3 regions of the Streptomyces sp. NPDC052396 genome follow, and region 1 is predicted to be linked to each of the others. Evidence: riboswitches for the same ligand, from Rfam matches in the RefSeq annotation. Region 1 holds a riboswitch; each other region holds the start of a gene.
What was found. A riboswitch is a leader RNA that binds a small molecule or an ion and turns the genes downstream of it on or off. The one in region 1 is predicted to bind cobalamin.

Region 1 (2,193 bases):
CGCACCGCGCGTTCATCGCCGGTGAAGCGCACCGCCACCACGGCGCTGTGCCCGTCGCGGGCGCGCAACTCGGCCGGGTGCCGCGGCCAGTAGCCGCGCACCCAGGCGATATGCGGGTCGGCGGTGAGCCGGGCGGTCAGTTCGCGGCCGGCCCGCTCGGCCTCCGGGGCGTCCAGGGAACCCTTCGCGGTCGCCAACAACAGCAACTGGGGCTGCCCCGCGTGGAAGCGGTCGGCCAGCAGGGCATCGGCCCGGGTGGACTCGGCGCCGGCGGGCGTCCAGCCCCCGGGCGCCAGTCTTTCTCCGACCCCCCGGCCGCCCAGTCCGGCCGCCAGGGCCACCAGGGCGAGCAGCAGGAGGGCGCGCAGAGCGCGCCGGCGAGTACCGTAGACGGTCTTTGCCAGGGAGAAGCGGAGAGCCATCACATGGGCGTCCTTCGCAGGGTCGGACGGGGCCAGGAATTACTCATTCCGTAGATTAATCACAATGCGTCAAGAAGCGAACACAAGCCTCGATCAGGGCGCGTCGATACCGGCCTCCAGAGTGTCCCCAGCACGGCAATCAGGCCCAGCCCTGGGCGCACTATCACGATCCCGGCACTACATGTGGGGGTGCCTTTGCCGCCCGGCACTAGATGTATGCTCGTCTTCGCTGTCGCCGCAGGGGAATCCGGTGGAAATCCGGAACTGTCCCGCAACGGTGTATGTGTGCTCTTTTGACGCACCACCAGTCCGAGGACCTGCCGACAGCACGCCCATGACCGAGCCGTACGGCTTGGCCTGGGCGTGGAATACGTCCGGGCCTCGCGGGTTGGGCCGAGGGACGCGGTGTGGTGCTGCCCTGACGCGCTCAGGGCTGCCCTGACGCGCCCTTGCCGCTCTCCCGCCCGGCCCCCAGCCGAGCGAGGGAGAGCCCCAGTGACCATCGCGCCCGCAGATCCGGTCTCAGTTTCAGCGGAGGCGTCCGGCGGTCCCGGGACCGCGCTGCTGCGCACCCTGACCGAACTGACCGCCGATCTGCCCGCCACGGACCCCGGCAAGGTCGCCGCGGCCGCCCTGCGCGGCCGGCACCCCGGCTCCGACGAGGCCGAGCTGCGCTCGCTGGCCACCGAGGCCGCCGCCGGCCTGATCGCCGAGGAGCCCGAGTACTCCAAGCTGGCCGCCCGGCTGCTCACCCTGGCCATCCGCGAGGAGGCCGCCGGCCAGGGCGCCGTCTCCTTCACCGCCTCGGTCGCGGTCGGCCACCGCGAGGGCCTGATCGGCGACGAGACGGCCGCGTTCGTCACCGCCCACGCCGGGCGCTTGGACGCCCTGGTGGACGCGGCGCTGGGGGATGGCGCCGACGACCGCTTCGGCTACTTCGGCCTGCGCACCCTGCACAGCCGCTACCTGCTGCGCCACCCGATCACCCGCCAGGTGATCGAGACCCCGCAGCACTTCCTGCTGCGGGTGGCCTGCGGCCTGGCCGAGGACCACTCGGAGCGGGCGCTGGCGGACGTGGCCGAGCTCTACCGGCTCACCAGCACGCTCTCCTACCTGCCCTCCTCCCCCACCCTGTTCAACTCCGGCACCCGGCACCCGCAGATGTCCTCCTGCTACCTGCTGGACTCCCCGCTGGACGAGCTGGACTCCATCTACGAGCGCTACCACCAGGTGGCCCGGCTGTCGAAGCACGCCGGCGGCATCGGCCTGTCCTACTCCCGCATCCGCTCCCGCGGTTCGCTGATCCGGGGCACCAACGGCCACTCCAATGGCATCGTGCCCTTCCTGCGCACCCTGGACGCCTCGGTGGCGGCCGTCAACCAGGGCGGCCGGCGCAAGGGCGCGGCCTGCGTCTACCTGGAGACCTGGCACGCGGACATCGAGGAGTTCCTGGAGCTGCGGGACAACACGGGCGAGGAGGCCCGCCGCACCCACAACCTCAACATCGCGCACTGGATCCCGGACGAGTTCATGCGCCGGGTGGAGGCGGACGCCGACTGGTCGCTGTTCTCCCCGGTGGACACCCCGGACCTGGTCGACCTCTACGGCGATGAGTTCGACGCCGCGTACCGCGCCTACGAGGCCGCGGGCAAGGCCGTCAAGACCATCCCGGCCCGGGTGCTCTACGCCCGGATGATGCGCACCCTGGCGCAGACCGGCAACGGCTGGATGACCTTCAAGGACGCCGCCAACCGCACCGCCAACCAGACGG
Region 2 (2,193 bases), on a different contig from region 1:
CCACCCGGTCGGCGAGGCCGAGGAGCGTGGCCAGGGTGGACAGCGACTTCTCCAGGTCGTTGATCCACACATTGCGGCCGTCCACGACGCCCGCGACGAGGCGCTTGCCGGGCAGGCCGCCGGCCGCCGCGAGGTCGTCGAGGTTGGCGGCGGCGGGCCCGGTGAAGTCCAGAGCCAGCCCTTCGACGGGCGCCTTGGCGAGTACCGGCAGGGCCTCACCGAGCCGGTCGAAGTACGAGGCGACCAGCAGCTTCGGCCGTTCGGTGAGCGCACCGAGGTCGCGATAGGCGCGGGCGGCGGCGTTCAGCTCGGCGGGGGTGCGGTCCTGGACGAGGGCGGGTTCGTCCAGCTGCACCCATCCCGCGCCGGCCGCCCGCAGGTCGGCGAGCACCTGTGCGTACACCGGCAGCAGCCGGTCCAGCAGGGTCAGCGGCTGGAAGTCCGCGGGGGCGCCGGGTGCGGGCTTGGCGAGCAGCAGATAGGTCACGGGCCCCACGAGCACGGGGCGCGCGGAGAGACCCAGTGCGGCCGCTTCCGTCAGTTCGGCGACCTGCTTGGCGGAGTCGGCGCTGAAGACCGTGCCGGGCCCGAGTTCGGGGACGAGGTAGTGGTAGTTGGTGTCGAACCACTTGGTCATCTCCAGTGGCGGCAGGTCCTCGGTGCCGCGCGCCATGGCGAAGTAGCCGTCCAGCGGGTCCGCCGCGACGGCGGCACGGTGGCGGTCGGGGATCGCGCCGACCATCACGGTGGTGTCCAGCACATGGTCGTAGTACGAGAAGTCGCCGGTCGGCACCTCGTCCACACCGGCCTCGGCGAGCTGCTGCCAGCTGGTGCTGCGCAGCACGGACGCGGTCCGGTGGAGTTCGGCGGCGCTGACGCGGCCCTTCCAGTAGCCCTCGATCGCCTTCTTCAGTTCCCGGTTCGGGCCCTGGCGGGGGTAGCCATACACGGTGGCGCGTACTGCCGCGGCTGCGGACTTGGCTGTCACAAGACTCTCCTTCGCGAGCTCTTGGCAAAACGACCCCGGGATGAGGCGAAGGCGCGAAGGATGGCAGACCGGGCGGACCACGCAGCCTGTGCCACCGCACACGCTCGTGCCCGCCTGATATATGCGCCGACCCGCCCTCGAGGTCACCGGGATCTCCGCGTACGCATGGGCGCACACGGGCAACGGGCAGGTCTTCGGACTCGCGGGCACGTCCGCCGGTCTCCCGGCGGGCACCTACTGGCCGTCGCTTCCCGGATCCGCGGCACGGATCCAGTGCGTATGACGGCGGTCGTTCCCACTCACCGCTGCGGGGCAGTCCCGGATTTCCACCGGGTTCCCTCTTACGACGCGCCCGCCTGGCGGACGGGGCGAACCTGTTGCCCCGCCAGATTAGGACGCGGGCCGTGCTTGCGGGTATCGCTGTTCCGGATTCCGGAAGGTGACCTGGGACACGGAAACCTCAGCTCTGGCCGCACCCGGGTCCCTCAGCCCCGGTCGTAGGGGTGGAACCCCCGGCCGGTCTTGCGGCCGAGCAGCCCGGCTTCGACCATCCGCAGCAGCAGCGGCGGCGGGGCGTACAGGGGTTCCTTGAACTCCTCGTACAGCGCCCGGGCGATGGAGGCCACGGTGTCCAAGCCGATCAGATCGGCGAGCCTGAGCGGTCCCATCGGATGGGCGCAGCCCAGCTCCATGCCCTGGTCCACGTCGGTGGCGGTGGCGAAGCCGGACTCCGCCATCCGGATGGCCGACAGCAGGTAGGGGATGAGGAGGGAGTTGACCACAAAGCCGGCCCGGTCCTTGGAGCGGATCGCGGTCTTGCCGAGCGTGTCGCGGGCGAATGCCTCTGCCGTGGCGGCTGCTTCGGTGCTGGTGTGCAGCGAGGTGACGATCTCCACCAGGGGCATGACCGGCACGGGGTTGAAGAAGTGCAGCCCGAGGACCCGGTCGGCCCGGCCGGTGGCCATACCCAGGCGCATCACGGGGATGGAGGAGGTGTTGGTGGCCAGGATGGCCCCCGGGTCCTCGACGATCTTGCTGAGGGCGGTGAAGATCTCCGTCTTGACCTCCGGGTTCTCCACGACGGCTTCGACGACCAGGTGCCGGTCGGCGAGATCTTCGAGGCTGGTGGTGAAGACGAGCCGGGCCAGAGCGTCTTCGGCGGTCGCCCGGTCCGTCTTGCCGCGGTGGACGGCGCGTTCCAGGGA
Region 3 (2,193 bases), on a different contig from region 1:
CCGGCGACCCAGCCGGTGAGCCCGTCGTTCAGCCCGAGCTTCTCATGCAGCACGCCGACCAGCTCGATGGTGCCGATCAGGAAGGCGACCGCGATGGACAGGCCGGTGATGGTGAGGTTGTAGTAGACCTTGCGCACCGGGTTGGAGAACGCCCACTGGTAGGCGAAGTTCATAAAGGTCCCGTCGAGCGTGTCGAACAGGCTCATCCCGGCGGCGAACAGCAGCGGCAGGCAGAGGATGGCGTACCAGGGCAGCCCCGCGGCGGCCCCGCTGCCCGCCATCACCATCAGGGTGACCTCGGTGGCGGTGTCAAAGCCCAGCCCGAACAGGAAGCCCAGCGGAAACATCTGGCCCGGGCGGGAGATGGAGCGGGTGAGGCGGCCCAGGATGCGGTTCATAAAGCCCCGGGAGTCCAACTGCTCTTCCAGTTCGGCCTCGTTGAAGCGGCCCTCGCGCATGGTGCGGAAGATGCGCAGGATCCCGGCGAGCGCCACCAGGTTGAGCGCGGCGATCAGGTAGAGGAAGCCGCCGGAGACGGTGGTGCCCACCACACCCAGGGTCTGGTGGGTGGTGGACTCCTCGTTCATCAGGGTCCCGGCCAGATGTGTGCCGCCGGAGACCAGGGCCGCCATCACCACCACCACGGAGGAGTGGCCCAGGGCGAACCAGAAGCCCACCGAGACCGGCCGTTTGCCGTCGGCCATCAGCTTGCGGGTGGTGTTGTCGATGGCGGCTATGTGGTCGGCGTCGAAGGCATGCCGCATGCCCAGGGTGTAGGCGGTGACGCCGAGGCCGATGCCGTAGACCTCGCTGCCCACCTTGTAGTGGTTGGGCACGATCAGCAGGAAGAGCACGCCGAACGCGACGATGTGCAGGGCGGCTATGACGGCCAGCAGACCGGCGGTGCGCACGGTGTCCTGGCGGCGCCAGCGGAAGGAAGTGACCGGCGCGACGCCGGTGGTATCAGTAGGGGGCAGGCTCATCTGCCGTTCACGCTCCAGCACCTCGTGGATCGATTCTGAGATGCCGTGGCCGGTCTCCTGGCTTACGGGTTTTCCCGCGCCCGTCCCAGCCTTCCCGGCAGCCGGCTGCTGCCAGTGGCTCCGTACCCGCCGCAAGGGCGCGCACGGAAGGGGACGGTAACTCCCCGATCACAGTGGCGAGGGCCGCTCCGGACTCCGGACCCAAGGTCCGTCACCGGTCTTCCCGAGCACCACGGCCGCACCACCCTAGCTCCCCCAGGCGGCCATGTGGCCGAGAAGTGGTGATGGTCATGCCTTGACGCGCACCCATCAACCCCGCCAGAGTCTCCCGCACCCCTCGGACGAACTCCCGTGCGCTGTTCGGGCGGAGCCGGGACATCCATGCTGCTCAACCCTGTCCATGTGATGGACGCGTCAGGCGGGCCGGTGCTACGAGTGCGAGTGCAGCAGACCACGAGGAGAGGTTGACTCCATGGCAGACCCAGATACCGGGCCCACCGGGAACCCGGGATTCGTCCGGCGGATCGGCCTGTTCCAGGCCACCGCCATCAACATGGCCCAGATGTGCGGCATCGGCCCCTTCGTCACCATCCCCCTGATGGTCGCCGCCTTCGGCGGTCCGCACGCCGTCATCGGCTTTGTCGCGGGCGCGGTGCTCGCGCTCGCCGACGGGCTGGTCTGGGCCGAGTTGGGCGCCTCACTGCCCGGGGCCGGCGGCAGTTATGTCTATCTGCGGCAGGCCTTCCAGTACCGCACCGGAAAGCTGATGCCCTTCCTGTTCGTCTGGACGGCGATGCTCTACATCCCGCTCGCCATGTCCACCGGAGTCATCGGCTTTGTCCAGTATCTCGCCTATCTCTGGCCGGATATGACGCAGACTCAGGGCGATCTCACCGGCATCGGGCTGATTGTGCTGGTGGTGGCGCTGCTATGGGGCCGGGTGGAACACCATGCCCGGATCAGCGTGCTGCTGTGGTGCGTGATGATCGCCTCGGTGGTGATGGTCATCCTCGCCGCCTTCACCCACTTCAGCCCACACCGTGCCTTCACCTACCCCGCGCATGCCTTTGAGTTGACGACCAATCACTTCTGGATCGGTTTCGCGGCCGGGCTCACCATCGGCATCTATGACTACGGCGGTTACTGGACCACCGCCTATATGGGCGCCGAGATCAAGGACCCGGGGCGGGTGCTGCCGCGCTCCATCATC

Region 2: it holds a riboswitch for cobalamin, as region 1 does, so the genes downstream of both, metE (5-methyltetrahydropteroyltriglutamate--homocysteine S-methyltransferase) here and ACIHFE_RS05940 (ribonucleoside-diphosphate reductase subunit alpha) in region 1, are expected to answer to the same signal.
Region 3: it holds a riboswitch for cobalamin, as region 1 does, so the genes downstream of both, ACIHFE_RS28115 (HoxN/HupN/NixA family nickel/cobalt transporter) here and ACIHFE_RS05940 (ribonucleoside-diphosphate reductase subunit alpha) in region 1, are expected to answer to the same signal.

What each region holds. Positions count from the first base shown of each region.
Region 1 covers NZ_JBIUAW010000002.1:195,463-197,655, reverse strand. The annotation lists gene ACIHFE_RS05945 (MMPL family transporter) at 1-422, opposite strand, end outside; cobalamin riboswitch at 622-762, shown strand; gene ACIHFE_RS05940 (ribonucleoside-diphosphate reductase subunit alpha) at 918-2,193, shown strand, end outside.
Region 2 covers NZ_JBIUAW010000005.1:435,050-437,242, forward strand. The annotation lists gene metE (5-methyltetrahydropteroyltriglutamate--homocysteine S-methyltransferase) at 1-988, opposite strand, end outside; cobalamin riboswitch at 1,156-1,381, opposite strand; gene ACIHFE_RS15980 (3-hydroxybutyryl-CoA dehydrogenase) at 1,474-2,193, opposite strand, start outside.
Region 3 covers NZ_JBIUAW010000012.1:183,759-185,951, forward strand. The annotation lists gene ACIHFE_RS28115 (HoxN/HupN/NixA family nickel/cobalt transporter) at 1-983, opposite strand, end outside; cobalamin riboswitch at 1,013-1,233, opposite strand; gene ACIHFE_RS28120 (APC family permease) at 1,456-2,193, shown strand, end outside.